Regions from separate parts of the Pseudomonas sp. MF09150 genome, predicted to be linked through region 1. Evidence: predicted binding sites of a transcription regulator. Region 1 holds the regulator's gene; each other region holds the start of a gene.
What was found. Region 1 encodes sigma-54, which starts transcription at its own class of promoters, with help from an activator protein. Its sites were predicted from a motif close to ANTGGCATNNANNTTGCTNT; they were not measured.
Positions count from the first base shown of each region.

Region 1 (10,270 bases):
ATCTAAACTCCTTGCGATGCAGCCTATCACTCGGGCGCTAGGCTCCCTGCCGGGAGTTGATTCACCCGGGGCAGGCCGAACTGGCGGCGAACTATATCATTGCTGATACGGAGCCCCCAAGGCCGAAGCCTCGGCTATTCAGCCACACGACAGGCAAAAAACCAGGCCTTTCCTTAGTTACCCCCAAGAAAGGCTGACGAACTTGCGTGAGGGAATTGATCATTACCGCTATAATCGCCGCCTTTTCATCAGGCTATACGATTTCTGACATGAGCCAATCCAGCGACCTGATTCAATCGGCACAACGCACCATCCGCCTCGAAGTTGAAGCAGTAGAAGCCCTGCTGCCCCTTATCGACGCTGATTTCGTACGCGCTTGCGAGATGATTCTGGCCAGCAAAGGCCGCGTAGTCGTGGTCGGCATGGGCAAATCCGGGCATATCGGCAACAAGATTGCCGCGACCCTGGCCAGCACCGGCACCACGGCGTTTTTTGTCCACCCGGCCGAAGCCAGCCACGGCGACATGGGCATGATTACCCGGGACGACGTGATCCTGGCCCTGTCCAATTCGGGCTCGACCAATGAAATCGTGACCCTGTTGCCGCTGATCAAGCGCCTGGGCATCCAGCTCATCAGCCTCACCGGCAACCCGGACTCACCGCTGGCCAAGGCCGCCGAGGTCAATCTCAACGTCCACGTTGAACACGAAGCCTGCCCGCTGAACCTGGCGCCGACCTCGTCCACCACTGCCGCCCTGGTCATGGGCGACGCCCTGGCCGTGGCACTGCTGGAAGCCCGCGGCTTTACCGCCGAAGACTTCGCGTTTTCCCATCCGGGCGGTGCCCTGGGTCGTCGCCTGCTGCTAAAAGTCGAGAACGTGATGCATGCCGGCAGCGAACTGCCCCTGGTGCAACGCGGCACCCTGCTCAAGGACGCGCTCATGGAAATGACCCGCAAGGGCCTAGGCATGACCGCGATCATCGAGACCGATGGGCGCCTGGCCGGGATCTTCACGGACGGTGACCTGCGCCGCACCCTGGATCGCACCATCGATATCCATCATGCGACCATCGATGAAGTCATGACCCTTCATGGCAAGACCGCTCGTGCCGATATGCTGGCAGCCGAAGCGCTGAAAATCATGGAAGACCATCGAATCAACGCACTGGTAGTGGTGGACAAGGAGGACCGACCTATCGGCGCCTTCAACCTGTCCGACCTGCTGCGTGCCGGAGTAATGTGATGAGTGCCGACCTGCTGCAACGTGGCAAAAACATCAAGCTGGCGATTTTTGACGTCGACGGCGTACTGACCGACGGTCGCCTGTACTTCCTCGAAGACGGCAGCGAGTTCAAGACCTTCAACACCCTCGACGGCCAGGGCATCAAGATGCTGATGGCCGCTGGCGTGCAGACCGCAATCATCAGCGGACGCAAGACCCCGGTGGTCGAGCGCCGGGCCAAGAACCTGGGAATTCCCCATCTGTACCAAGGCCGCGAAGACAAGCTGGTGGTACTCGACGAGCTACTTGGCCAACTCGGCCTAAGCTATGACCAGGTCGCCTACCTCGGTGACGATCTGCCGGACTTGCCGGTAATCCGCCGCGTCGGCCTGGGCATGGCCGTGGCCAATGCTGCAAGTTTCGTCCGCGAACACGCCCACGGCATCACCCAGGCCCGTGGCGGCGAAGGTGCCGCGCGCGAATTTTGCGAGCTGATCCTGCGCGCCCAAGGCAGCCTTGAAGCGGCCAACGCCGCCTACTTATAGAGCCTTTTATGCTGAGCAAAAAGATTCGCAACATTCTGCTGTTCGGGGTCCTTGCCGCGTTGTTCGCGGCAGTCGGCTATTGGAATATCAGTCCGGAACGCTTCCTCGACAAGCCAGTGGCACAGGTCGACGAGAGCGCCATCGACTATTACGCGGTCAACGCCCGCAGCGTGCAGTACCTGCCGGACGGCAAAATGCAGTACGAGATGACGTCCGACAAGGTCGAGCACCTGAAGGCCACCGAAGTCACCCTGCTGACCAAGCCGGACCTGCAGATGTACCGCGGCACCACCTTCCCCTGGCATGTCCAGAGCGAACGCGGCGAGGTCAATCCGGACGGCACTGAAGTCGAGCTGATCGATTCGGTACGGGTCGCACGCACCGATGAGAAAAATCGCACGGTACTGATTACCACTACCCGCATGACAGTATTCCCGCAGAAGCAATATGCGCAGACCGAGCAAGCCGTTAGAATCGACGGCGCCGGGGGCGTGACTACGGCCAAGGGAATGAAAGCGTATTTGAAAGACGGCAGGATGAACCTGCTATCGAACGTAAGAGGACAGTATGAGGCTCGTTAAAACCCTCCCTATTTTGCTCAGTCTGGGCGCAGCACTGGGAAGCGTGAGCGCCTGGGCTCTGCCGAACGATAGCCAACAACCTATCCGTATTCAGGCCGATGACGCGCAACTCGATGACCGCCAGGGCATCGCCACCTACAAGGGCGATGTGATCATCACCCAGGGCTCGATGAAGATCACCGGCAATACCGTGACCATCACCCGCACCGCGTCCGGTGAAATCGACGTGGTGACCTCGGTGGGCAACCTGGCGTATTTCGAGCAGTTGCAGAAAGCCACCGACCCCAAACCGGTACAGGCCTACGCCGTGACCATTCAGTACCACGCTGCGCAAAACCGCATCGTACTGATCGACAAGGCCAAGGTGATCAACGACGGCAACACCACCGAAGGCGAGAAAATCGTCTACGACACCGTCAAGCAGGTCGCCAACGCCGGTCGCGCCAATGGCAGCTCGGTCACCGCGCCACGTCCGCGGATCGATATGGTCATCCAGCCGAAAAAGAAAACTGACGAGCAAAAGGCCCAGTAATGGCAACTCTGAAAGCTCAGCATCTGGCCAAGAGCTACAAGAGCCGTCAGGTCGTGCGTGACGTCAGCCTGTCCATCGACAGCGGTCAGATCGTCGGCCTGCTCGGCCCCAACGGCGCCGGCAAGACCACCTGCTTCTACATGATCGTCGGCCTGGTCCAGGCCGATCAGGGCCGTGTGCTGATCGACGACCTCGACGTCAGCCACCAGCCCATGCACGGCCGCGCCCGTGCCGGCATCGGCTACCTGCCCCAGGAAGCGTCGATCTTTCGCAAGCTGTCGGTCGCCGACAACATCATGGCCATCCTCGAGACCCGCAAGGAGCTCGACAAGGCCGGCCGCCGCAAGGAACTGGAAAGCCTGCTCCAGGAGTTCCACATCCACCACATTCGCGACAACCTCGGCATGAGCCTGTCCGGTGGTGAACGCCGCCGGGTGGAAATCGCCCGCGCCCTGGCCACATCGCCGAAATTCATCCTGCTCGACGAACCTTTCGCCGGCGTGGACCCGATCTCGGTCGGCGACATCAAGCAGATCATCCATCACCTCAAGGCCAAGGGCATTGGTGTACTGATCACCGACCACAATGTCCGGGAAACCCTCGATATCTGCGAAACCGCCTACATCGTCAGCGACGGTCAGCTGATCGCCGAGGGCACGCCCGAAACCATCCTGGCCAACGAATTGGTCAAGGAAGTGTATCTGGGCCATGAGTTCCGCCTGTAAGCACTGAGGTGTTTGGCTAGTCGCCAGAGCGCCACCTTCAATAAATCCCTACAAATTTTATTGTTACCGCGCTCTAGGCAAACACTTCAGTTTCAGGCATATAATTTGCTTATGTTTGGCGCTCACGCGCCCTGTAGTGGATGGCGCATGTGCGCCGGCGAATAAGGTGTTAAGCCCCTGCCATGAAACCATCGCTAGTCCTGAGAATGGGCCAGCAGCTGACGATGACACCGCAGCTGCAACAGGCCATCCGCCTGCTCCAATTGTCGACCCTGGACCTGCAACAGGAAATCCAGGAGGCCTTGGAGTCCAATCCGATGCTCGAACGCCAGGAAGAAGGCGACGACTTCGACAACACCGACCCTCTGGCCGACAACGCCGAGCAAAAACCCAACACCGACATCCAGGAACCCTCCTACCAGGAAACCGCCCCCACGGTGGACAACCTCGAGGACGGCGAGTGGAACGAGCGCATTCCCAACGAATTGCCGGTGGATACCGCCTGGGAAGACGTTTACCAGACCAGCGCCAGCAGCCTGCCCAGCAACGATGACGACGAGTGGGACTTCACCACCCGCACCTCGGCCGGCGAAAGCCTGCAGAGCCACCTGCTGTGGCAACTGAACCTGGCGCCGATGTCCGACACCGACCGCCTGATTGCCGTAACCCTGATCGACTGCATCAATAACCAGGGCTACCTGGACGAAACCCTCGAGGAAATCCTCGAAGCCTTCGATCCGGAGCTGGACATCGAGCTGGACGAGATCGAAGCCGTCCTGCACCGCATCCAGCAATTCGAGCCGGCCGGCATCGGCGCACGCACCCTGGGTGAGTGCCTGTTGCTGCAACTGCGCCAGCTGCCAGCCAAGACGCCTTGGCTGAGCGAGGCACAACGCCTGGTCAGCGACTACATCGACCTGCTGGGCAGCCGCGACTACAGCCAACTGATGCGCCGCATGAAGCTCAAGGAAGACGAGCTGCGCCAGGTCATCGAACTGGTACAGAGTCTGAACCCGCGTCCCGGCTCGCAGATCGAGTCTGCCGAGGCCGAGTACGTGGTCCCTGACGTGATCGTACGCAAGGACAACGAGCGCTGGCTGGTCGAGCTGAACCAGGAATCAGTACCGCGCCTGCGGGTCAACCCGCAGTACGCAGGCTTCGTGCGCCGTGCCGACAGCAGCGCCGACAACACTTTCATGCGCAATCAGCTGCAAGAGGCCCGCTGGTTCATCAAGAGCCTGCAAAGCCGCAACGAAACCCTGATGAAAGTCGCGACCCAGATCGTCGAGCATCAGCGCGGCTTCCTCGAGTACGGCGACGAAGCGATGAAGCCTTTGGTCCTGCACGACATCGCCGAAGCGGTGGGCATGCACGAATCGACGATTTCCCGGGTGACCACGCAAAAATTCATGCATACCCCACGGGGTATTTATGAACTGAAATACTTTTTCTCCAGCCACGTAAGTACCTCCGAAGGCGGTGAATGCTCGTCCACGGCGATTCGCGCGATCATCAAAAAACTGGTGGCCGCGGAAAATCAGAAAAAGCCGTTGAGTGACAGCAAGATCGCTGGTTTACTGGAGGCACAAGGCATTCAGGTAGCCCGTCGTACCGTCGCCAAGTACCGCGAATCCCTTGGGATCGCGCCTTCCAGCGAACGGAAGCGGTTGATGTAACCGCCGGGCTCGCCACAGCGTTCCAGTGGCAGGCAACCCAGCCTGCCGCTTTATGCACTGGCAACGAAGGAGAAGCTGTATGCAAGTCAACATCAGTGGACACCAACTGGAAGTGACCGAGCCCCTGCGCGCCTACATCGGCGAAAAACTCGACCGACTGGAGCGGCACTTTGACAAGATTACCAATGTGCAGGTAACGATGGCTGTCGAGAAACTGAAGCAGAAAATCGAAGCCACCCTGCACATCCACGGTGGGGAGGTTGTCGCCAATGCAGAACATGACGATATGTATGCCGCGATCGACCTGCTCACGGATAAGCTGGACCGCCAACTGAAAAAGCATAAGGAAAAGCAACTCCACCTTCTCCAAGGCACGGGTCGCTAACACTCCCCTCCCATGATCCGACTTGAAAGTATCCTGACCCCCGGCCGTTCCCTCGTGAACGTGCCGGGCGGCAGTAAAAAACGCGCCCTCGAACAAATTGCCAACCTGATCAGCCGTGAAGTGCCGGATCTGGAGATGCAGGATGTCTTCGAGAGCCTGATTGCCCGTGAAAAACTCGGTTCCACCGGTTTTGGCAACGGCATCGCCATTCCCCATTGCCGCCTCAAAGGCTGCGAGTCGCCCATCAGTGCGTTGATGCACCTGGACGCTCCCATCGATTTCGACGCCATCGACGGCGCTCCGGTCGACCTGCTGTTCGTACTGCTGGTCCCCGAAGCTGCCACCGATGCGCACCTGGAACTGCTGCGGCAGATCGCCAGCATGCTTGATCGCAAGGAAGTGCGTGACAGGCTGCGCAGCGCCGACAGCAACCAAGCCCTGTATCAGGTAGTCCTGGACGAGCAGAACGGTCAGTAACCATGCGCTTGATCATTGTCAGCGGCCGCTCCGGCTCCGGTAAAAGTACCGCCCTCGCTGTCCTGGAGGATAACGGCTACTACTGCATCGACAACTTGCCGGCAGGCCTGCTGCCGGAGTTGGCCGAGCGTGCGTTGATCCACACCGAGCTGGCGCAACCGCTGGTGGCGGTATCGATCGATGCGCGCAACCTGCCAAGCCACTTGTCACGCTTCCCCGAGCTGTTGGAAGAAGTGCGCAGCCGGCACATCCAGTGCGATGTGCTGTACCTGGACGCCGACGAGGAGACCCTGCTCAAGCGGTTCTCGGAAACCCGTCGCCGCCACCCGCTGAGCAGCGCCAATCGCTCCCTGGCCGAGGCGATTCAGGACGAAACCCAACTCCTGGGCCCGATCGTCGACCTGGCCGACCTGACCATCAACACCACTAATCTGAACCTGTATCAGCTGCGCGACACCATCAAGTTGCGCCTGCTGAACCAGCCGGAGCCGGGCACCGCGTTTTTGGTGGAGTCCTTTGGCTTCAAGCGGGGCATGCCGGTGGATGCCGACCTGGTGTTCGACGTGCGCTGCCTGCCCAACCCCTACTGGAAGCCCGAATTGCGCGACCAGTCAGGACTGGACCAGCCTGTAGCCGATTATCTGGCCGCACAGCCCGATGTCGAAGACATGTTCCAGGACATCTCCAGCTACCTGCTCAAATGGTTGCCACGCTTTGCCGCCAGCAACCGCGCTTACGTCACTATTGCCATTGGCTGCACGGGCGGGCATCACCGCTCGGTCTACCTGACCGAACGCCTGGGCCAGGTCCTGCAACAATCCCTGAAGAACGTCCAGGTTCGCCACCGCGACCTTAGCTGAAAGGACCACCACCGCGATGCCTGCTCTGGAAATTGAAATCATCAACAAACTGGGCTTGCATGCCCGGGCTTCTGCAAAATTTGTCGGTGTGGCCGGCCAGTTTCCGTGCCAGATCAGGGCGGGCAGGACTCCCGAGTCCATGGTCGACGGTAAAAGCATCATGGCAATGATGATGTTGGCGGCAGGCAAAGGCACCCGCATTCATCTGAAAACCGAAGGCGAGCAAGAGCAGGAAGCGCTGGATGCGCTGGTGGCATTGATCAACAATTATTTCGACGAAGGCGAGTAAGCAACGCCCTCGGCGCGTCGACTGTCCAGCCGACGCGCACCAGGCCAGGCCTCTATTTAGCTCGTCAGGCCAGCGCCGTATCCATCACCATCATCAGACAGAAACCGATGCAAAGCCCCAGGCTCGCAAGCTTCTCGTGACCATGACGCCGCGACTCGGGAATCACTTCGTGGGTCACCACCAGCAACATGGCGCCTGCGGCCAGCGCCAGGCCCAGGGGCAACAGGATCTCGGCCAGGCTCACCAGCCAGGCGCAGAGCAAGGCAAACACCGGTTCGACCAGGCCTGAGGCCGCGCCAATCAGGAATGCCTTGACCCGCGACATCCCGGCCCCCGCCAACACCAGCGCGATGACCAGGCCCTCCGGCACATCCTGCAATGCGATGCCCATGGCCAGGCTGTCGGCGTCGGGCATGCCGCCACCGGCAGACACCCCCACCGCCATGCCTTCCGGGATGTTGTGGGCGATGATCGCGAACACAAACAGCCAGATACGCGGAGGAATCACCGGATGCCCCGGTGTGCCAACCAGCATTTCCGGGCTGGCCCCCGAGACCTTGCGGTCCACCAGAAACAGGCCGAAGGCACCGAGCATGATGCCCAGGCTGATCAGTCCGCTGGAGCCCCAGGGCGACAGGCCAAGGCTCGTGGCGGCGGCAATTCCCGGCACAATCAGGGAAAACGCCGTCGCCGCAAGCATCACCCCGGCACCGAAACCCAGCAGCGTGTCGTTGAGCGCCTGGGGCATCTTGCGAATGACCAGCACCGGGACCGCCCCCAGTGCTGTGCCCAGGGCACAGAGCGCCCCGCCTTCCAGGGCCCGCAACAGTTTCGGCTCCAGATCCAGCCAGCTCAGGCCCTTGGCCACCAGCAATGCGGTACCCGCCAACAGCAACAACGAACCAAACGCATAACGAAACATTCGTACGCTGCTGATCGCCAGTGTTTCAGTGCCCATAGTCGGCCTTAGATCTTTTTATGGTGAGGGTTCAAACCAGCGCGGCCTGGTAGCGCTGAGCGACTTCCGGCCAATGGACGACGTTGTAGAACGCGTTGATGTATTCCGGGCGACGGTTCTGGTAGCGCAGGTAGTAGGCGTGCTCCCACACGTCCAGGCCGAGGATCGGCGTATTGCCGTTCATCAGCGGGCTGTCCTGGTTACCGCTGCTTTCCACCACCAGGGTCTTTTGCGGCGTCACGCTGAGCCAGGCCCAGCCGCTGCCAAAGCGGGTCAGTGCGGCTTTGGTGAAGGCTTCCTTGAAACTCTCGAAGCCCCCCAACTGCTCGTCGATTGCACGCCCCAGGTCGCCCTCCGGCTTGCCACCGCCATTGGGCGCCATGACTGCCCAGAACAACGAGTGGTTGGCATGTCCACCGCCCTGGTTGATCACCGCGGCACGCAGTTTTTCCGGCAACTGCTGAACGCTGGCCACCAGCTTTTCTACCGACCAGTCGGCCCACTCGGTGCCTTCGACAGCCGCGTTGAGGTTGTTGATGTAGGTCTGGTGGTGCTTGGTGTAGTGGATTTCCATGGTCTGCGCATCGATATGCGGTTCCAGGGCGTCATAGGCGTAGGGCAAGGCAGGCAAGGTAAAAGACATATCAATGTACTCCGTAATAAGGGCCGTTCGAGGTCGCGGGGCCGGAGGCCAGTTGCGCGACATTGCTCTCCAGCAAGCGATGGGTACGCGGGTATTCGCCGTGCTCGCTGATGAAATTGAGCAGCTCGACATAGGTCTTGCTGCTCTGGCGCAATGCCGCCTCGCGCAAGGCCGGGGCCAGGCGCGCATCCTGCATGGTCTGCAACAGCCGCTGATGGATGGCGCACAGGTACTCCGCGCTCTCCTCCGGCTGGTTCAGGCGCAGATGCAGATCCGCCAGGTTGTGATGGGAAATGACGCAGGCCGCCACCGCTTCGTCGGCATTCGACCAACGCTCGAACAACACCTGGGCCAGGGCCAGCGCCTGCAGGTAATACTCGCGAGCGTCCACCAGATTGCCTTGGGTGAAGAAGCGATTGGCCCTTTCGATCGTGCGTTTCCAGTGCTCCATGGTGAGCCTCCAAAGCAGTGACGGGGGGAGTTAAACGCCGCCCGCGGTGAGCTTTTCCGGATCCAGCAGAACTTCCAGTTGGCTGCGCGACAGGTCGGTGTGTTCAAGCGCCACGTCGATGACCGGGCGCCCTTGCTTGTAAGCGGTCTTGGCGATCTCGGCGGCCTTCTGGTAACCGATGATCGGGTTCAGCGCGGTGACCAGGATCGGGTTGCGCGCCAACGCTTCTTTGATTTTGGCTTCGTTGACCTTGAAGCTGGCGATGGCCTTGTCCGCCAGCAGGCGGCTGGCATTGGCCATCAACTCGATGCTGCTCAGCAGGTTTTGCGCAATGATCGGCAGCATCACGTTCAATTCGAAGTTGCCCGACTGGCCGGCGACGGTAATCACCGAGTCGTTGCCGATCACCTGTGCCGCAACCATGGCCGTGGCTTCAGGAATCACCGGATTGACCTTGCCCGGCATGATCGAACTGCCCGGCTGCAAGGCTTCCAGCTCGATCTCACCGAGGCCGGCCAGGGGCCCCGAGTTCATCCAGCGCAGGTCGTTGGCAATTTTCATCAGGGACACGGCAACCGCCTTGAGCTGACCGGAAACCGCAACGGCGGTGTCCTGGGAGCCGATCAGGGCGAACAGGTTTTTACCCGGAGTGAATTGCACCTGGGTCAGCTTGCTCAGTTGCTGGCTGAAGCGCGCGGCAAATTGCGGGTGAGCGTTGATCCCGGTGCCCACCGCAGTGCCGCCCTGGGCCAGGGCTTGCAGGCTTGGCAGCAAGTCCTGCAGGTGGCCGATATTGGCCTTGAGTTGCTGCGCCCAACCTTCCAGGACCTGGCTCATGCGCACCGGCATGGCGTCCATCAGGTGGGTGCGACCAGTCTTGATGAACGGGTGCACCTCCACGGCCTTGCGTTCGATGACCTGCACC
Region 1 covers NZ_JCBCUS010000005.1:467,181-477,450, forward strand. Annotated here, with positions in the region: gene AC19YX_RS21100 (ATP-binding cassette domain-containing protein) at 1-2, opposite strand, end outside; gene AC19YX_RS21105 (KpsF/GutQ family sugar-phosphate isomerase) at 270-1,244, shown strand; gene AC19YX_RS21110 (KdsC family phosphatase) at 1,244-1,768, shown strand; gene lptC (LPS export ABC transporter periplasmic protein LptC) at 1,777-2,349, shown strand; gene lptA (lipopolysaccharide transport periplasmic protein LptA) at 2,336-2,881, shown strand; gene lptB (LPS export ABC transporter ATP-binding protein) at 2,881-3,606, shown strand; gene AC19YX_RS21130 (RNA polymerase factor sigma-54) at 3,789-5,282, shown strand; gene hpf (ribosome hibernation-promoting factor, HPF/YfiA family) at 5,362-5,667, shown strand; gene ptsN (PTS IIA-like nitrogen regulatory protein PtsN) at 5,680-6,144, shown strand; gene rapZ (RNase adapter RapZ) at 6,147-7,004, shown strand; gene AC19YX_RS21150 (HPr family phosphocarrier protein) at 7,021-7,293, shown strand; gene AC19YX_RS21155 (ZIP family metal transporter) at 7,358-8,251, opposite strand; gene AC19YX_RS21160 (superoxide dismutase) at 8,283-8,894, opposite strand; gene AC19YX_RS21165 (DUF2753 family protein) at 8,896-9,345, opposite strand; gene AC19YX_RS21170 (class II fumarate hydratase) at 9,376-10,270, opposite strand, start outside.

Region 2 (10,270 bases), on a different contig from region 1:
ATTGATCGAACCGTTGAGCTGGGAAATCTTGGTTTTCACCACGTCCATGCCCACGCCGCGTCCGGAGACGTCGGAGATCTCGGTCTTGGTCGAGAACCCCGGGGCGAAAATCAGGTTGTAGCACTCGGTGTCGCTCAGGCGATCAGCGGCATCCTTGTCCATCACTCCACGCTTGACGGCAATGGCGCGCAGCACATTCGGGTCCATGCCTTTGCCGTCATCGGAGATCGACAGCAGGATATGGTCGCCCTCTTGCTCAGCGGCCAGGATCACCTTGCCACCGCGCGCCTTGCCCGAGGCTTCGCGCTCTTCCGGTGACTCGATACCGTGGTCGACCGCGTTGCGCACCAAGTGGACCAGCGGGTCGGCCAGGGCCTCCACCAGGTTCTTGTCGAGGTCGGTTTCTTCGCCGACCAGCTCCAGGTTGATCTCTTTCTTCAGCTGCCGCGCAAGGTCGCGAACCAGGCGCGGGAAGCGCCCGAACACTTTCTTGATCGGCTGCATCCGGGTCTTCATCACCGCGGTCTGCAGGTCAGCCGTGACCACGTCGAGGTTCGACACGGCCTTTTGCATGGCTTCATCGCCGCTGTTGAGGCCCAGGCGCACCAGGCGGTTACGCACCAGCACCAGTTCGCCGACCATGTTCATGATCTCGTCCAGGCGTGCGGTATCAACCCGTACGGTGGTCTCGGCTTCACTGGCGGGTTTTTCTGGCGGTGGCGCTGCGGCGGCACGTGCCGGAGCAGGAGCTGCAGCGGCCGCTGGAGCCGCAGCCTTGGGAGCTTCGGCCTTGGGCTCGGGCTTTTTCGCCACGGGCTTGGCCGCCACCGCAGCCGCGGTCGCAGCGGCTGGAGCGGCAGAACCGGCACCCGCCACCTCGGAAAATTTGCCCTTGCCGTGCAACTCGTCGAGCAGGGATTCGAATTCGTGATCGCTGATCAGGTCGCTGCCGGCTGCAGCCGCAACGGGCGCGGTAGCTGCCGGTACCGAAGCGACGGCAGACTCGAGCGCGTCCACGGCAAAGTTGCCCTTGCCATGCAACTGATCGAGCAGTGCTTCGAATTCATCATCGGTAATTTCGTTGCTGTCGCTCGCACCCGGCGTCGCTGCTTTCGCCGCGGCAGGTTCGCTCGCTGCAACGGCATCCGGGGCGAACTGGCCCTTGCCATGCAACTGGTCGAGCAAGGACTCGAACTCGGCATCGGTGATTTCGTCGCTGGCCGCATCGCTGCTGGCCACCGGAGCAGCCGCAGGCGCCTCGGCTTCGGCCTTGGCGGCGTTGAGCGAGTCCAGCAGCAGCTCGAATTCGTTATCGGTGATATCGCCCGATTCGCTTTCAGCCACCGGCTCGGCCACCGCTTCAGCCACTTCGGGCTCCGCTGCCACCTCTACCGCAGCCGCAGGCTCTGCCAGACGCGCCAGAGCCGCGAGCAGCTCCGGAGTCGCTGCCGTGACCTGGGTCCGTTCGCGGACCTGGCCGAACATGCCGTTCACCGCGTCCAGCGCTTCGAGCACCACATCCATCAGCTCCGAGTCGACACGACGCTCACCCTTGCGCAGGATGTCGAAGACGTTCTCGGCGATGTGGCAGCACTCCACCAGCTCATTGAGCTGGAGGAAGCCGGCGCCCCCTTTAACAGTGTGAAAACCGCGAAAAATTGCATTGAGCAGATCCGCATCATCCGGTCGGCTTTCCAGCTCGACCAGTTGTTCGGACAGTTGCTCTAGAATCTCGCCGGCCTCAACCAGGAAATCCTGAAGGATCTCTTCATCGGCGCCGAAGCTCATTAATGGGTGCTCCTAGAATCCAAGGCTGGAAAGCAAATCGTCTACATCGTCCTGACCGGACACAACGTCTTCACGTTTATCGGCATGAATCTGCGGACCTTCACCCTTGGCGAGATGTTTTTGCGGATCTTTTTCAGCCAGGATCGATTCGCGGTCATGTTCGATGCCCGCAAAACGGTCGACCTGGCTGGCCATCAAGACGAGTTTGAGCAGATTGCTTTCGACTTCCGTGACCAACTGGGTCACGCGCTTGATCACCTGGCCCGTGAGGTCCTGGTAATCCTGCGCCAACAGAATGTCGTTGAGATGGCCGGAAACGGTCCGGGTCTCCTGTTCGCTACGCGTCAGGAAACTGTCGACGCGCCGTGCCAGCTCGCGAAACTCTTCAGCCCCGACTTCGCGACGCATGAAGCGCCCCCAGTCAGCGCTCAAGGCCTGGGCATCGTTGCTCAGGCCGTTGACCAGCGGGGTGCTGCTTTCCACCAAATCCATGGTGCGATTGGCCGCAGCCTCGGTCAGCCTGACCACATAGGACAGGCGCTCGGTGGCATCCGTGATCTGTGAAACTTCCTCGGCTTGCGGCATATGCGGGTCAATCTGAAAATTGACGATCGCGCTATGCAGCTCGCGGGTGAGCTTGCCGACTTCCTGATACAGGCCGCGGTCACGGGTCTGATTGAGCTCATGGATCAGTTGCACAGCCTCGCCAAACTTGCCTTTTTCAAGGCTCTCGACCAGTTCGTGGGCATGTTTTTTCAGGGTCGATTCAAAATCGCCCAATGAAGATTCGTTATGCTCCATAGCTCCCCCGTGGCGCAATGTCTTCGCGCATCAACCGATGCGTTCGAAGATTTTTTCGATCTTCTCTTTCAACGCCTGAGCCGTGAATGGTTTCACTACGTAGCCATTGACGCCGGCCTGAGCCGCTTCAATGATCTGTTCACGCTTGGCCTCGGCAGTCACCATCAGCACCGGCAGGTGCTTGAGCTTCTCGTCGGCGCGCACGTGGCGCAGCAAATCGATACCGGTCATGCCAGGCATGTTCCAGTCCGTTACCAGAAAGTCGATGCTCCCGCTGTTGAGGACCGGAATGGCGGTAGTACCGTCATCGGCCTCGACCGTGTTGGTGAAACCCAGGTCACGCAACAGGTTTTTTATGATCCGCCGCATCGTTGAGAAGTCATCAACGATGAGGATTTTCATGTTCTTGTCCAATTCGACCTCCAAGCAGTCTTAAACGCGCCCAGCACCTGAACGCGCCATTCAATCAATACGACGTAACACTCAACGACTGCATGGAATACACACTGCAAGACCGGTGCGGCATCACGCCTTACCGGTCCCGTTCGCAGTGTCCCCACACTGCCTGTCAGCGCGCTCGCCACTCCCCCAAACGCCCCCGCAAGCGGGCCGCGCACTGGCTGTGTAACTGGCTGACCCGCGATTCGCTGACCCCCAGGACCTCACCGATTTCCTTGAGGTTCAGCTCTTCGTCGTAGTACAGCGCCAAGACCAGTCGCTCACGCTCCGGCAAATTGGCAATCGCGTCCGCCAGCGCCGCCTGGAAGCGTTCATCTTCCAGATCGCGTGACGGCTCGAGATGAGCACTCGCGCCATCCTCATGCAGCCCTTCATGCTCGCCGTCCTGCAAAAGGTCGTCGAAGCTGAACAGGCGGCTGCCCAAGGTGTCGTTCAAAATCCCGTAATAATCGTCGAGGCTCAATTCAAGTTCGGCCGCAACTTCGTGATCTTTAGCGTCACGACCGGTTTTAGCTTCAATTGAGCGAATGGCATCACTCACCATCCGTGTATTGCGGTGTACTGAACGTGGCGCCCAATCGCCCTTGCGCACTTCGTCGAGCATCGCCCCACGAATACGAATCCCGGCATAAGTCTCGAAACTTGCGCCCTTGCTCGCATCGTACTTGGTCGACACTTCGAGCAAACCGATCATCCCGGCCTGGATCAGGTCTTCGACCTGAACACTGGCCGGCAGCCGTGCCAGCAGGTGGTAGGCGATACGCTTGACCAGAGGCGCATAGCGCTCGATCAATTCATATTGGCTGTCACGCGCCGACTTCTTGTACAGGTTGTAGCCGCTGGCTGTCATAGCACCGGTCCTGCTGTTTGCTGCACTAGCCGCTCGACAAAAAACTCCAGATGCCCACGTGGGTTGGCAGGCAACGGCCAGGTATCGACTTTTTGCGCAATGGCCTTGAACGCCAGCGAGCACTTCGAACGAGGAAAGGCTTCATAGACCGCACGCTGCTTTTGCACGGCCTTGCGTACGCATTCGTCGTAAGGAACTGCACCGACGTATTGTAAGGCCACGTCCAGGAAGCGATCCGTGACCTTGGTCAACTTAGCGAACAGATTGCGACCCTCCTGCGGGCTTTGCGCCATGTTGGCCAGGACCCGGAAACGGTTCATGCCGTAGTCGCGATTGAGCAGCTTGATCAGCGCGTAGGCGTCAGTGATCGAGGTCGGTTCGTCGCAGACCACCAGCAGAACTTCCTGGGCCGCGCGGACAAAACTGACTACCGAGTCACCAATACCCGCAGCAGTGTCGATGACCAGCACATCGAGGTTGTCGCCGATATCACTGAAAGCCTGGATCAGGCCGGCATGCTGGGCCGGGCTCAGGTGCACCATGCTCTGGGTGCCGGAGGCGGCAGGCACGATACGGATCCCGCCCGGGCCCTGGAGCAACACGTCGCGCAGCTCGCAGCGGCCCTCGATGACGTCAGCCAGGGTACGTTTGGGGGTCAGGCCCAGCAGGACGTCGACATTGGCCAGGCCCAGGTCGGCGTCCAGCAGCATGACGCGCCGGCCGAGCTCAGCCAGGGCCAGTGACAAGTTCACTGACACGTTAGTCTTGCCGACGCCACCCTTGCCGCCGGTCACCGCAATCACCTGTACGGGATGCATGCTGCCCATGTTCTTTCTTTACCTTGTCTTACTTAGACGGGGCCACATAACTGGCTGCGCGTTCACCGTTGGAACAATGCATGGCAGACCATCGATGTAGATACGGTGCAATCTCTTCATGACCACCCTCATCCAACCCGTTTTGCGGGGTTGTGATAGAGGTCCGCGAACATATCGGCCATGGCTTCTTCGCTGGGTTCTTCCTGCATCTGCACGCTCACTGCGCGACTGACCAACTGGTGCCGACGCGGCAGGTGCAGATCGTCAGGAATCCGTGGCCCATCGGTCAGATAGGCAACGGGCAACTCATGACTGATCGCCAGGCTCAACACTTCACCGAGGCTGGCCGTTTCATCCAGTTTAGTCAGGATGCAACCGGCCAACCCGCAGCGCTTGTAGCTGTGATAGGCGGCGGTGAGCACCTGTTTCTGGCTGGTGGTGGCCAGGACCAGATAATTCTTCGATTTGATCCCGCGACCGGCCAGGCTTTCGAGCTGCATGCGCAGGGCCGGGTCGCTGGCTTGCAGGCCGGCGGTATCGATCAGCACCACGCGCTTGCGCAACAGTGGGTCGAGCGCCTGCGCCAGGGACTGGCCCGGATCGACATGGGTCACCGACACATTGAGAATCCGCCCCAGGGTCTTGAGCTGTTCCTGGGCACCGATACGGAAGCTGTCCATGCTCACCAGCGCGATGTTGTGCGCGCCGTACTTGAGCACATAACGCGCCGCCAGCTTGGCCAGGGTGGTGGTCTTGCCCATGCCGGCAGGGCCGACCATGGCGATCACGCCCCCCTCTTCCAAAGGCTCGACCTCAGGGGTCACGATCATCCGCGCCAGGTGCGCCAACAGCATGCGCCAGGCCTGACGGGGTTCGTCGATTTCAGTCACCAGCGCCAGCAGGTCACGGGCCAGGGGGCCGGACAAGCCGATGCGCTGCAGGCGACGCCAGAGGTTGGCCTGCTCCGGACGACTGCCTTGCAGCTGACTCCAGGCCAGGGAACCGAGCTGGACTTCCAGCAGTTCGCGCAGGCCATTGAGTTCGAACCGCATCGAATCGAACGCCCGCTGGTCAATGCCGTCTGCCGCGACAGGGGCCGGCGCCGGACGGTGCGGCTCGGAAAAAGTCGGCTCGATCAGCGGCTCGGCTGCCGTCAGTGGCAGGCCGGCGAACAGCTGACGATTGGTCATGGCATCGCTGTCGCCACGCAGGCTCAATTCCGCCTGGGCGGTCACGATCCGCGACTGGGTCTTGCGCAGCTCATCCTCGAGCTCCATGTTCGGCACGCGCGGCGCCAGCGCCGACAGCTTGTAGTCGAGGGCAGCCGTCAGCTCGACACCGCCAGCAATACGGCGGTTGCCGATAATGGCGGCCTCTGCGCCCAGCTCATCACGAACCAGTTTCATGGCCTGACGCATATCGGCGGCGAAAAAACGCTTAACTTGCATAACCCGTTACCTCAGCCGTTGGGCCCTACTGTCGCAACGATGGTCACTTGTTTGTTGTCAGGGATTTCCTGGTACGCCAACACATGCAAACCGGGGACTGCCAAACGTCCAAACCGTGAAAGCATTGCGCGTACCGGACCTGCTACCAACAGAATCACCGGTTGACCTTGCATCTCTTGACGCTGCGCCGCATCGATCAGCGAACGTTGCAGCTTTTCAGCCATGCTTGGCTCCAGCAGAACGCCTTCTTCCTGGCCTTGTCCTGCCTTCTGCAGACTATTGAGCAATATTTGTTCCAACCTTGGTTCCAAGGTGATCACAGGCAGCTCGGACTCAGTGCCTACAATGCTTTGGACGATGGCACGCGACAATCCGACGCGGACTGCAGCCACCAGAGCGGCAGTATCTTGACTCTTGGCGGCATTGTTCGCGATGGCCTCGGCAATGCTGCGAATGTCCCGTACCGGCACCTGTTCGGCGAGCAACGCCTGCAGCACCTTGAGCAACTGCGACAGCGACAGCACGCCCGGCACCAGCTCCTCGGCGAGTTTCGGCGAGCTCTTGGCCAGCAATTGCATCAACTGCTGGACTTCCTCGTGGCCGATCAGCTCGCTGGAGTGCTTGTACAGAATCTGGTTGAGGTGAGTGGCGACCACGGTACTGGCGTCGACCACGGTGTAACCGAGGGATTGCGCCTGGGCCCGTTGGCTGATCTCGATCCACACCGCCTCCAGGCCAAAAGCCGGATCCCTGGCGGTGATGCCATTGAGCGAGCCGTAGACCTGCCCCGGGTTGATTGCCAGCTCGCGATCAGGGTAGATCTCGGCCTCGGCCAGGATCACCCCCATCAGCGTCAAACGGTAAGCACTAGGCGCCAGGTCAAGGTTGTCGCGGATGTGTACGGTCGGCATCAGAAAGCCCAGGTCCTGGGACAGCTTCTTGCGCACGCCCTTGATCCGCGCCAGCAACTGCCCACCCTGATTGCGATCCACCAGGGGGATCAGGCGGTAACCGACTTCCAGGCCAATCATGTCGATCGGCGTCACGTCATCCCAGCCAAGCTCCTTGGTTTCCATGGCCCGGGCCGGCGACGGCAGCAGTTCCTGCTGGCGCTTGACCTCTTGCAAAGCCTGGACCTTGACCACGTTGTGCTTGCGCCACAGCAGGTAAGCGGCGCCACCAGCCACCGCCGCCATGGTCAGGAATGAAAAGTGCGGCATGCCGGGCACCAGACCCATCACCGCCATCAGGCCGGCAGCGACTGCCAGGGCCTTGGGCGAGGTGAACATCTGGCGGGTGATCTGCTTGCCCATGTCTTCGGAGCCCGAAGCACGGGTCACCATGATCGCCGCCGCAGTCGACAGCAGCAGTGATGGCAATTGCGCCACCAAACCGTCACCGATGGTCAGCAAGGCATAGACCCGACCGGCGTCACCGAAGCTCATGCCGTGCTGGAAGATACCGACCGCCATGCCGCCGATCAGGTTGATAAACAGAATCAGCAGGCCGGCAATGGCGTCGCCGCGCACGAATTTGCTGGCACCGTCCATCGAACCGTAGAACTCGGCCTCTTGCGCCACTTCCTGGCGGCGCAGCTTGGCCTGGGGCTGGTCGATCAGGCCGGCGTTGAGGTCGGCGTCGATCGCCATCTGCTTGCCGGGCATCGCATCGAGGGTGAAGCGTGCGCTCACCTCGGAAATCCGCCCGGCACCCTTGGTCACCACGACGAAGTTGATGATCATCAGGATCGCGAACACCACGATACCGACCACGTAGTTACCGCCGATCACCACCTCACCGAAGGCCTGGATCACCTTGCCGGCCGCGGCATGGCCGTCCTGGCCGTGGAGCATCACCACCCGGGTCGACGCCACGTTGAGCGCCAGGCGCAGCAGCGTGGCCACCAGCAGGATGGTCGGGAACACGGCGAAGTCCAGCGGACGCAGGGCGTACACGCAGACCAGCAGGACCACAATCGACAGCGCGATATTGAAGGTGAAGAACACGTCCAGCAGAAACGGCGGGACGGGCAACATCATCATCGCCAGCATGACCAACAGCAACACCGGCACACCCAGATTGCCTCGTCCGAGGTCAGTCAGGTTGCTGCGAGCGCTGTTGAATAACTGAGTACGATCCACCGGTTTTCCCCGTTCCTTAAGCAAACTTTTGACGCCTGAAAGCGCCGCAGGACGGGTATTGCAAGAAGCCTTCCAACTTTTGCCCATGCGACAAAAGGCCCGCTAAGTCGCGGGCCGAAGAGCTAATGAAGGGCGCCGGGAACGGCGAAGGGGCAGATACAGGCCATATGCAATTTGCCGGGCCGTGCCGCCAATCACCTCTGACGTCAGGAGTCGCGCCGCAAATCCGGCGGAATCGGCAGATCCTTGAGCGGATCCGGGCGCTTGCCCTTGCCCGCGCGGTGCTGGCGGATCTGGTAGACGTACGCCAGCACCTGGGCCACCGCCAGGTACAGGCCGGCCGGGATCTCTTCCTCAAGCTCGGTGGAATAGAAGATCGAACGCGCAAGAGCCGGCGACTCCAACAGCAGCACCTCGTTGGCCACCGCAATCTCGCGGATCTTCAGCGCCAGGAAATCGCTGCCCTTGGCCAGCAGCACCGGCGCCCCGCCTTTCTCGGCGTCGTACTTGAGCGCCACGGCGTAGTGAGTCGGGTTGGTAATGACCACGTCGGCGTCGGGAATCGCCGCCATCATCCGCCGCTGAGACATCTCGCGCTGCAACTGGCGAATGCGCTGCTTGACCTCCGGCCGCCCCTCATTGTCCTTGTGTTCGTCGCGCACTTCCTGCTTGGTCATCAGCAGTTTCTTGTGGCTCTGGTAGAGCTGCACCGGCACATCGACTGCGGCAATCAGGATCAGCCCGCAGGCCATCCACAACGCGCTCCAGCCCACCAGTTGCAGGCTGTGGACCAGCGCCCGCTCCAGAGGCTCGTGAGCAATTTGCAGCAGGTCGTCGATGTCCGACGAGAGCACTGACAACGCCACAAACAGCACCAGCAGAAATTTGGCCAAGGCCTTGAGCAACTCGATCAGCGCCGTCGAGGAGAACATCCGCTTCAGGCCACTGGCAGGATTCATGCGACTGAACTTCGGTGCCAGGCTCTTGCCGGCAAACAACCAGCCGCCTAGGGAAATCGGACCGATCACCGCCGCCAGAACCAAGGTCAGCAGCACCGGCTGCACCGCCAGAATCGCGATCTTGCCCGAATGCAGCAGGTAGCGAGCCATGGCTCCGGTGTCGAGTACCACTTCGCGCGGCAGGGAAAAATTCAGGCGCATGATTTCTTGCAGATCCAACGCCAGGCCGCCGCCGTAGACCAGCAGCGCACCAGTTCCCGCGAGCATGATCGCGAGGGTGTTGAGCTCCTTGGAACGGGCAATCTCCCCCTTCTCACGGGAGTCCTTCTTGCGCTTGTCCGTGGGGTCTTCTGTCTTGTCCTGACCGCTCTCGCTTTCCGCCATGGCTAACGCGCCTGAGCCAGACTGCGTAACAGCTGCAAGGCTTCAACGGCCAGCGGCTGGTACTGATTGAGGATATCGCCGAGGGTGACCCAGAAAATCACCAACCCCAGCACCAGGGTCAAGGGAAAGCCGATAGAGAAAATGTTCAGTTGCGGCGCGGCGCGGGTCATGATGCCAAAGGCGATGTTCACCACCAGTAGTGCAGTGATCGCCGGCAACACCAGCAGCATCGCCGCCCCCAGCACCCAGCCGAGCTTGCCTGCCAGCTCCCAGAAATGATTGACCAGCATGCCGCTGCCCACCGGCAAGGTGGTGAAGCTTTCGGTCAACACCTCGAACACCACCAGATGGCCGTTCATGCCCAGGAACAGCAAGGTCACGAGCATGGTCAGGAACTGTCCGATCACCGCCGCCGAGACGCCGTTGGTAGGGTCGACCATCGAGGCGAAACCCATACCCATCTGAATCGAAATGATCTGCCCGGCCACCACAAAGGCCTGGAAGAACAGCTGCAGGGAAAAGCCCAGCAGCGCGCCGATAATCACCTGTTCGCCGATCAACAACAGCGCGCTCAAGTCCAGCGCGCGAACCTCGGGCATCGGCGGCAAGCCAGGCACCAACA
Region 2 covers NZ_JCBCUS010000001.1:1,890,323-1,900,592, forward strand. Annotated here, with positions in the region: gene AC19YX_RS08540 (chemotaxis protein CheA) at 1-1,788, opposite strand, end outside; gene AC19YX_RS08545 (protein phosphatase CheZ) at 1,801-2,589, opposite strand; gene AC19YX_RS08550 (chemotaxis response regulator CheY) at 2,620-2,991, opposite strand; gene fliA (RNA polymerase sigma factor FliA) at 3,158-3,898, opposite strand; gene fleN (flagellar synthesis regulator FleN) at 3,895-4,725, opposite strand; gene flhF (flagellar biosynthesis GTPase FlhF) at 4,845-6,164, opposite strand; gene flhA (flagellar biosynthesis protein FlhA) at 6,176-8,305, opposite strand; gene flhB (flagellar biosynthesis protein FlhB) at 8,512-9,648, opposite strand; gene fliR (flagellar biosynthetic protein FliR) at 9,651-10,270, opposite strand, start outside.
Region 2: flhA (flagellar biosynthesis protein FlhA) is a predicted target of sigma-54. The motif match lies at 8,454-8,473, and genes of this name have one in related genera.

Region 3 (10,270 bases), on a different contig from region 1:
GCGACGGATCGTCCGGCGAAAACACCCCGCCACGGATGGCCTGCAACACATCGTTGAGCCGGTGGGAGGCGGCGATATCCGGCGCCGCGCTGAACTCGCCGTTACGCTTGCGGGCTTCCACCTGCTGGGCAGTGAGGCCGAAGATAAACATGTGATCGGCGCCCACGCGCTCGCACATCTCGACGTTGGCGCCGTCCAGGGTGCCGATGGTCAGCGCGCCGTTCAGGCCGAACTTCATGTTGCTGGTGCCTGAGGCCTCGAAGCCCGCGGTGGAGATCTGCTCCGAGAGGTCGGCCGCCGGGATGATGCTTTCCGCCAGGCTGACGTTGTAGTTGGGCAGGAACACCACCTTGAGCAGGCCGCGCACGGTGGGGTCGTTGTTGACCGTGCGCGCGATGTCGTTGGTCAGCTTGATGATCAGCTTGGCCTGGTGATAACTGGCGGCGGCCTTGCCGGCGAAGATCTTCACCCGCGGCACCCAGTCGGTTTCCGGCTCGGCGCGGATCGCCTGGTACAGCGCCACGGTGTGCAGCAGGTTGAGCAACTGGCGCTTGTACTCGTGGATGCGCTTGACCTGCACATCGAACATGGCCGCCGGGTTGACCGAAATCCCCAGGCGCTCATGAATGATCGCCGCCAGGGCGCGCTTGCTGTGCAGACGCTGCTCGGCGAACTGTTTGCGGAACCCGGGTTTTTCGGCAAAGGGCTCCAGCTTCAGCAGCAGCTCTTCGGGGTTGTCCAGCAACTCGGGGCCGACCGCCTCGACCATCATCGCCGTCAGTTGGGCATTGGCCTGATACAGCCAGCGGCGGAAGGTGATGCCGTTGGTCTTGTTGTTGATACGTTCCGGATACAGCTTGTGCAGCTCCGAAAACACCGTGCTGCGCATCAGTTGGGTGTGCAGCCCGGACACGCCGTTGACGCTGTGGGAGCCGAGAAACGCCAGGTTGCCCATGCGCACCCGACGGCCATTGTCTTCCTCGATCAGCGACACCGCGCGCAGCACGTCGAAGTCATGGATGCCCTTGGCCCGCAGCGAATCGATGTGCTGGGCGTTGATCAGGTAAATGATCTGCATATGCCGCGGCAACATGCGTTCCATCAGGCCGACCGGCCAGGTTTCCAGGGCTTCGGGGAGCAAGGTGTGGTTGGTGTAGGCCAGGGTTTCCACGGTGACTTGCCAGGCCGCATCCCAGGCGATGTCGTGCAGGTCGACCAGCTGTCGCATCAGCTCGGCCACGGCGATCGAGGGGTGGGTGTCGTTGAGCTGGATCGCCGCATGCTCGCCCAGGCTGAGCACCGAGCCGTGCATGTTTTTGTGGCGACGCAGCAGGTCTTGCAGCGAGGCCGAGACAAAGAAATATTCCTGGCGCAGACGCAGTTCCTGCCCCGCTTCGGTGCTGTCGGCCGGGTACAGCACACGGGAGATGCTTTCTGCCCGGGCGACCTCCGCCACCGCGCCCAAGTGGTCGCCGGCGTTGAAGCGTTCCAGGTGCAAGTCTTCCACCGCCCGCGCGCGCCACAGGCGCAGGGTATTCACGCTGGCACCGCGCCAGCCCACTACCGGCGTGTCATAGGCCACCGCGCGCACGGTTTCACTGGGGGTCCAGACCTGGATCGATTTGCCGCTGGCATCGAGCAGGGTTTCGACTCCGCCGCCAAAGCCGATCGGGTAGATCACCTCGGCACGCTCGAACTCCCAGGGGTTGCCGAAATCCAGCCAGTGCTCGGTCTGCTCCTGCTGCCAGCCATCGACGATGGCCTGGCGGAACAGCCCGTGCTCATAACGAATGCCGTAGCCATGGCCGGCGATGCCCAGGGTCGACATGCTTTCCATGAAGCACGCCGCCAGGCGCCCCAGGCCACCGTTGCCCAGGGCCGCATCCGGCTCCAGCAGGCGAATGCGTTCCAGGTCGACGCCCAGTTCGGTGAGGGCATCGCGCGCCACGTCGAGCAGCCCCAGGTTGCTCAGGCTGTCATACAGCAGGCGGCCGATAAGGAATTCCAGGGACAGGTAGTACACCCGCTTCTGACCCTTGCGGTAGATCTGCCGGGTGTGGTCCATCCAGTGTTCGACCATATGATCACGCGCCGCCAGGGCAATGGCTTCGAACCAGTCATGGTCAAAGGCGTGATCCGGGTCCTTGCCCACCGCGTAGGTGAGTTTGGTCAAGACGGCATCGCGGAATGCGGCTACCTCTGCTTCTCGTACAAGCGGTTCCTGAGACATCGATGCGACCTCGGGCGAGATAGAAGGAGTTGCTAGAGCCTAGACGGTCTGACAGACGGTAGACGCTCTGGTTCGGCAGTTTTTAAACTCATTCACCTTTGCGCTAATTAGATGCAGGGGCCGTGCCCGTTTATTCGCCAAAGCAGCCTTCGAGCTGAAAGCTGCAAAATATTGTTCAAAAAACCACCAATCCCGGTATGATCGCGCGCCCGGATAAAGCCCCCTCTTGGAAACCTGATGAAGCCTCAACTGATCGCCGCCGCGGAACTCGACCGTCTCGAGACCTGGCAGAAATACTCGAGCCATATGTGCGGCGGCTGTGTGTCGAGCTGCTGCACCCTGCCGGTCGAGGTGAAGATCAAGGACCTGATCCGCATCGGCATCGTCGATGAGTTCGAGCGTGGCGATCCGCCGAAGAACATCGCCAAGCGTTTGCAGAAAGAAGGCATCGTCGAGCGCTTCAACGCCAAGTCCGAGATCTTCACCCTGCAGCGCATGAGCAACGACGACTGCCTGTACCTGGATCGTAAAAGCCGCTTCTGCACTATTTATGACAAGCGCCCCGACACCTGCCGCAACCACCCGAAAATCGGGCCGCGCCCAGGCTACTGCGCCTACAAGCCCAAGGAAGTGGTGCGCGAAACCAAGCTGCGCACCCTCGAGAAGTTTTAAATAGCCTACCTGTGGCGAGGGAGCTTGCTCCCGCTGGGTTGCGAAGCGACCCCAATAAGGCTGGCGCGGTCTTTCAGGTAGATCGGGTCGATCTGCTTTAGGGCTGCTGCGCAGCCCAACGGGAGCAAGCTCCCTCGCCACAAGGTCGTTGCCAGGCCATAAAGCCCAGACAAACAAAAACGCCCCCGACCTTGCGGTCGGGGGCGTTTTTTTGCAGCTAACTAAATGACTTAGTTACTGCTTTTCTTGGCAGCGCGGGTACGCTCGCTTTCGCCCAGGATCTTCTTGCGAAGACGGATGGACTTAGGAGTGACTTCACACAGCTCGTCTTCTTGTACGAATTCCAGAGCTTGCTCCAGAGTGAAACGTACAGGCGGAACCAGAGCGATGGTTTCGTCTTTACCCGAAGCACGCATGTTGTCGAGCTTCTTGCCTTTGGTTGGGTTCACACCCAGGTCGTTGTCGCGGCTGTTCAGACCAACGATTTGACCTTCATAGATGTCCTGGCCGTGTTCGATGAACAGCTTGCCACGGGACTGCAGGGTTTCCAGCGAGTAGGTCAGCGCCTTACCGGTAGCAACCGATACCAGCACGCCGTTCTGACGGCCGGACATGTCGCCGGACTTCATCACGTCGTAACGGTCGAAGATCGAGGTCAGGATGCCTGCACCGGAGGTCAGGGTCAGGAACTCGTTACGGAAACCGATCAGGCCACGAGCCGGGATGTTGTACTCAAGGCGCACACGGCCCTTGCCATCCGGAACCATGTTGGTCAGGTCGCCTTTACGGATACCGATCTGCTCCATGATCGAACCTTGCGATTCTTCCGGCAGGTCGATGGTCACGTTTTCGTACGGTTCGTGCTTCACGCCGTCAACCATGCGGATGATCACTTCCGGACGACCAACACCCATTTCGAAGCCTTCGCGACGCATGGTTTCGATCAGTACCGAGAGGTGCAGCTCACCACGGCCGGAGACCTTGAACTTGTCAGCCGAGTCGCCTTCTTCAACGCGCAGAGCAACGTTGTAGAGCAGCTCTTTGTCCAGACGTTCCTTGATGTTACGGCTGGTCACGAACTTGCCTTCTTTACCGCAGAATGGCGAGTCGTTTACCTGGAAGGTCATGGAAACGGTTGGCTCGTCAACGGTCAGCGGCTTCATCGCTTCAACAGCGGTTGGGTCGCACAGGGTGTCGGAGATGAACAGCTGGTCGAAGCCGCTGATGCAGACGATGTCGCCGGCAGCTGCTTCTTCAACGTCGATGCGGTGCAGGCCGTGGTGACCCATCAGCTTGAGGATACGACCGTTGCGCTTCTTGCCGTCGGCGTCGATAGCCACGACCGGAGTGTTCGGCTTGACGCGACCACGAGCGATACGGCCAACGCCGATAACACCCAGGAAGCTGTTGTAGTCCAGAGCCGAGATTTGCATCTGGAACGGACCGTCACGGTCAACGGCTGGTGCTGGTACGTTGTCGACGATCGACTGGTACAGCGGGGTCATGTCTTCAGCCATGTCGGTGTGGTCAAGACCAGCAATACCGTTCAGGGCGGAGGCGTAAACCACTTTGAAGTCCAGCTGTTCTTCGGTAGCACCCAGGTTGTCGAACAGGTCGAAGATCTGGTCCAGAACCCAGTCCGGACGCGCGCCTGGACGGTCAACCTTGTTGATTACCACGATTGGACGCAGGCCGGCTTCGAAAGCCTTCTTGGTCACAAAACGGGTTTGCGGCATAGGGCCGTCCTGGGCATCAACCAGCAGCAGAACGGAGTCAACCATCGACATTACACGTTCAACTTCGCCGCCGAAGTCGGCGTGGCCCGGGGTGTCCACGATGTTGATGTGGTAGCCGTTCCAGTTGATGGCGGTGTTTTTCGCCAGAATGGTAATACCGCGCTCTTTCTCCTGGTCGTTGGAGTCCATCACGCGCTCGTCGTTGAGCTCGTTGCGCTCCAGAGTGCCGGATTGACGCAAGAGTTTGTCTACCAGGGTGGTTTTACCGTGGTCAACGTGAGCAATGATGGCGATGTTGCGTAGATTTTCGATCACTTGTGTATCTCGATCAGAGGATTCGGTGTGCTGACAGGTCGTGGCAGCGATTAACGTTGCGTCCGTAAAGCCGTTACAGCTCGACGGCGGCGTCGGGGGGCCGGTGACGCAGGCCACAGGCAAACATCCCCGGGCACTTAGCTCGGTCGATAAACGCGCACATTGGCATGTCCCTCACTGAGCAAATGGTGGGCATGCAGGCGACTCATCACGCCTTTGTCGCAATAGAGCAGGTACTGGCGAGTAGGGTCCAGTTCCTTGAAACGAGCGTTCAGTGCATAAAACGGCATCGCTTGTACCTCAATGCCAGCAAGCTCCAGCGGCTGATCTTCCTGAGCATCCGGGTGACGGATGTCGATCACGATCTGGCCGGCCAGCGCTTCGCTGACTTCTTCGATCTGCAAATCCTGGCCCAACTCGTCGATCACTCGATCGATCGGCACCAGCTTGGCGTTCTCGAGCGCACGCTCCAGAACCGCCATATCGAATTCTTTCTCTTCATGCTCCACGCGCGGGCGCTTGGCGTGGGTCTTGGGGTTCACCGAGATGACCCCGCAATACTCCGGCATGTGCTTGGCGAAGTCGGCGGTGCCGATTTCATTCGCCAGGTCGATGATGTCCTGCTTGTGGCTGGCGATCAGCGGTCGCAGCACCAGCTTGTCGGTCACGCAGTCGATCACGGACAGGTTCGGCAGCGTCTGGCTCGACACCTGGGAAATCGCTTCACCGGTGACCAGGGCATCGATCTCCAGGCGGTCGGCGATTCTCGACGCAGCGCGCAACATCATACGCTTCAATACTACGCCCATATGACTGTTATCGACTTTGCCGAGAATTTCTCCCAGCACTTCCTCGAACGGCACGCTGACAAACAGCACGCGCTGGGAGCTGCCGTACTTCTTCCAGATAAAGTGCGCAACTTCCATCACGCCCAATTCGTGGGCACGCCCGCCCAGGTTGAAGAAGCAGAAATGGCTCATCAGCCCGCGCCGCATGATCTGGTACGCCGCCACCGTGGAATCGAAACCGCCGGACATCAGGACCAGGGTCTGTTCCAGGGCGCCCAGGGGGTAGCCGCCGATGCTGTTGTGCTGGTTGTGGATCACAAACAACCGTTGGTCGCGAATTTCGATGCGAACTTCGATTTCCGGCTCTTTCAGGGAGATTCCGGCGGCGCCGCACTGACGACGCAGCTGGCTGCCGACGTATTTTTCGACCTCCATGGAGGTGAATTCATGCTTGCCGGCACGCTTGCAGCGCACGGAAAAAATCTTCCCCGCCAGGGCTTCGCCGAAGTGCTGCTTGCACTTGGCGACGATGTCGTCGAAGTCACCCAGCGGGTACTCGTCGACCTGCAGGAAATGCGCGATGCCCGGCATGCAACTCAGGCGCTCGGTCATGTCCTTCAAGGATTTGGGGTCAGTGAGCGCGGTTTCAAGCTCGAGGTTGTCCCAGACACCATTGACCACCACAGCCGGGTCCAGATCGCGGAGCACGGCACGGATGTTTTTCGCCAACTGACGGATGAAACGCATCCGTACCGGGCGGCTCTTGATGGTGATTTCCGGGAAAACTTTAACGATTAGTTTCATGAAAACAGCGCGCGCAGGGCCAGCCGAAAAAGGGGGGCGCGGATTATAGCGGAAATTGCTCAAGGTTTAACCAGTTTATGTACAGATGGTTTTCGATGCACCAAAACAGGTCATTTTGATTTATCAGCGCCACATTGCGGTGCGCGATTTTCCCGAAAACGGCGGATTGCACCTTTATATGCGTGAGTTTGGGGCAGAAAACCCAAGTCGGGGCACTGGCATGCAATTTGCTCCCTTGTGAGGCAGGTTGCCTTGGTCGAGTATTCGCGCCGGCATCACCCACATTCTAAGGGCACTCCACTACTTAGCCCGAAGCCACCCGGAGGACACTATGTCGAAGTCGGTTCAACTCATCAAAGATCATGACGTCAAGTGGATTGATCTGCGCTTCACTGATACCAAAGGCACTCAGCACCACGTGACCATGCCGGCCCGTGACGCGCTGGATGACGCCTTCTTCGAAGAAGGCAAAATGTTCGACGGCTCCTCCATTGCTGGCTGGAAAGGCATCGAAGCCTCCGACATGATCCTGATGCCGGACGACACCACTGCCGTACTCGACCCGTTCACCGAAGAGCCGACCCTGATCCTGGTCTGCGACGTGATCGAGCCTTCGACCATGCAAGGCTACGACCGTGACCCACGGGCCATCGCCAAGCGTGCCGAGGAATACCTGAAGTCGACCGGTATCGGCGACACCGTATTCGTAGGCCCGGAGCCTGAGTTCTTCATCTTCGACGAAGTGAAGTTCAAGTCCGACATCTCCGGTTCCATGTTCAAAATCTTCTCCGAACAAGGTTCGTGGATGTCCGACCAGGACGTGGAAGGCGGCAACCGTGGCCACCGTCCAGGTATCAAGGGCGGCTACTTCCCGGTTCCTCCGTTCGACCACGACCACGAAATCCGTACCTCCATGTGCAACGCCATGGAAGAAATGGGCCTGGTCATCGAAGTTCACCACCACGAAGTGGCGACTGCCGGCCAGAACGAAATCGGCGTCAAGTTCAACACCCTGGTAGCCAAGGCTGACGAAGTTCAGACCCTGAAGTACTGCGTACACAACGTGGCTGATGCCTACGGCCGTACCGCTACCTTCATGCCTAAGCCTCTGTACGGCGACAACGGCTCGGGTATGCACGTTCACCTGTCCATCGCCAAAGATGGCAAGAACACCTTCGCTGGCGAAGGTTATGCCGGCCTGTCCGACACCGCCCTGTACTTCATCGGCGGCATCATCAAGCACGGTAAGGCCCTGAACGGCTTCACCAACCCGTCGACCAACTCCTACAAGCGTCTGGTCCCAGGTTTCGAAGCACCCGTGATGCTGGCCTACTCGGCTCGCAACCGTTCCGCTTCGATCCGTATTCCTTACGTGTCCAGCCCTCGCGCTCGCCGTATCGAAGCCCGCTTCCCGGATCCAGCAGCCAACCCGTACCTGGGCTTCGCTGCACTGCTGATGGCTGGCCTGGACGGCATCCAGAACAAGATCCACCCTGGCGACGCTGCTGACAAAAACCTGTATGACCTGCCGCCTGAAGAGGCCAAAGAGATCCCACAAGTTTGCGGCAGCCTGAAAGAAGCCCTGGAAGAGCTGGACAAAGGTCGTGCGTTCCTGACCAAAGGCGGCGTTTTCAGCGACGACTTCATCGACGCTTACATCGCCCTGAAAAGCGAAGAAGAAATCAAGGTTCGTACCTTCGTGCACCCACTGGAATACGAGCTGTACTACAGCTGCTGATCCCGTGACGCCCGCGCAAGCGGCGTAACCAAGAGGCCTCCTTCGGGAGGCCTTTTTTATTGCCCGGCCATTGGCCGCGATTGTTCCTTCGCTCGCCCCTTCGGTGGATAATCCGCGCCTCGCGCACCCTCGGTGCGGCGCATTGACGAAGGAATGGTATGCAATGGACACGCGCGCTCGGCCTGATCGCTTGCCTGGCTTTGAGCCAGGCCCAGGCTGCGCCCTTCTACGAAGGCAAGACCCTGGCCCATCCGCTGATCACCGGCCTGGCGGAAAGCTCGGCGACCCTGGCCTTTATCAAGACGCCTGCCGGAGTGCGGGGCTATTACGCGGTCGATGAGGCGCAAAGCCAGGCGCAATTGCTGGACGATTTCGGCAAGGCCTCGATCGAGTCGGTGTTCAACATCGCCCTGGATAACCAGCACCTGACACGCCTGGTGCTGTTCAAGCTGCAGGGCAACTATCACCTGCGCGCCTACCGTTATGACGACAACGACCACCTCTACAGCCGCCTGGGCAATCTGCAAAAAGCCCTGGACCGCATTACCCAGGGCCAGCGCAAACTCGACGCACGCACGGTGAACCAGGCCCTGAGCCAGCTCACGCCGCTCAATTACCGGGTTTCCTACGAAGATTCGGGCATTGCCGAGTTCGACCAGCTCGACCACAGCGCCGGGACCCTGGTGGGTTACTTCGGCCAGGACGGCCAGCCCCTGGGCAATACCTCGCCAGGTGCCGAGGCCTACAGCTACAAAAAGACCTTTGGCGAAAAACAGGGGCGCTATCTCAGCGTCACCTATCAGCGCGACCAGAGCCCGGCCCTGGTCGACGGCCCGCGCCAGCTCTACAACTACCAGGCCAGCCGCGTGACCTGGGACACCGAACCCGCGCGCCTGACCGGCAGTGAAGACGGGCCCTCGGTGGCCTACAGCGAAGACGGGGCCATCGCCTCTCGCGGGCCTTACACCCATGGCCAACGCAACGGCGAGTGGGGCTTTGCCGGACCGTCCAACAGTTGGTCCCACGGGCCCTATGTCGACGGCAAGCGCCAGGGCCAATGGAGCCTGTCCAATGAAAGCGAAGGCTACGGCATGACCGGTCTGTATCGCGACGACCTGCGGGAAGGACGCTGGGACATCAAGCTGAGCGACTCCGAAGCCCTGGAAGACGGCGGCTTCGTCACCTACCTCCATGACCTGCGCAACGGCCCCAGTGAAAGCCGCGAAGGTGGCGCGGTGCTGGAGCGGGGCGACTACCGCGATGACCTGCGCCAGGGGCCCTGGCTGACCACCGCCGGCAGCGGCAGCTACGACCGGGGCCTGAAGAGCGGGCCCTGGCAACTCAAGGCCGCCGATGGTCATACCCACAGCGTCAGCTTTGTTGCGGACAAGATGCAGGGCGAACTACGCGACACCGACGCCCAGGGCGTGCTGCGGGTCATCGAGCACTATCGCGACGGCCTGCTCTGGGGCACTCAGGAGGGTTACAACGACAGCGGCCAGTTGATGTATTCCTATGCCTACGAAAACGGCCAGCGCGAAGGTCGCTCGCTGATCTACAGCGCCGACGGCAAGGTGCTGCTGTCGGACATGAGCTACAAGAACGGCAACAAGCAGGGCCCGTACCTGACTTTCCTCGCGGACGGTTCGCCGGCCACGGTCGGGCGCGTCGAGGGCAGCGAATTCATTGGCCTGATGACCCAGCTCGATGAGCATGGCCAGATCTTTTCCGCCGCAACCCGCTGCCGCTTCCAAAGCTACCAGTCGACCGTCGGCCTCTGCGGCATGTCCCGCGAGTTCCGCCAGGGCCGGGTCACCAGCGAACGCGACTACCTGTACGGCGAGCTGCAGGAATACCGCGAATACAACGCGCAAACCGGACTCAAGACTCGAGAGCGCGTCATCGGCGAGGGTGACCAGGTCAGCGAAATCACCTACTACGACAACGGCCAGGTCGAGTGCCGGGTCAACAAGGTCGGGTTCGAGTG
Region 3 covers NZ_JCBCUS010000002.1:404,869-415,138, forward strand. Annotated here, with positions in the region: gene AC19YX_RS11320 (glycogen/starch/alpha-glucan phosphorylase) at 1-2,230, opposite strand, end outside; gene AC19YX_RS11325 (YkgJ family cysteine cluster protein) at 2,468-2,902, shown strand; gene typA (translational GTPase TypA) at 3,133-4,953, opposite strand; gene thiI (tRNA uracil 4-sulfurtransferase ThiI) at 5,091-6,545, opposite strand; gene glnA (glutamate--ammonia ligase) at 6,877-8,283, shown strand; gene AC19YX_RS11345 (hypothetical protein) at 8,442-10,270, shown strand, end outside.
Region 3: glnA (glutamate--ammonia ligase) is a predicted target of sigma-54. The motif match lies at 6,760-6,779, and genes of this name have one in related genera.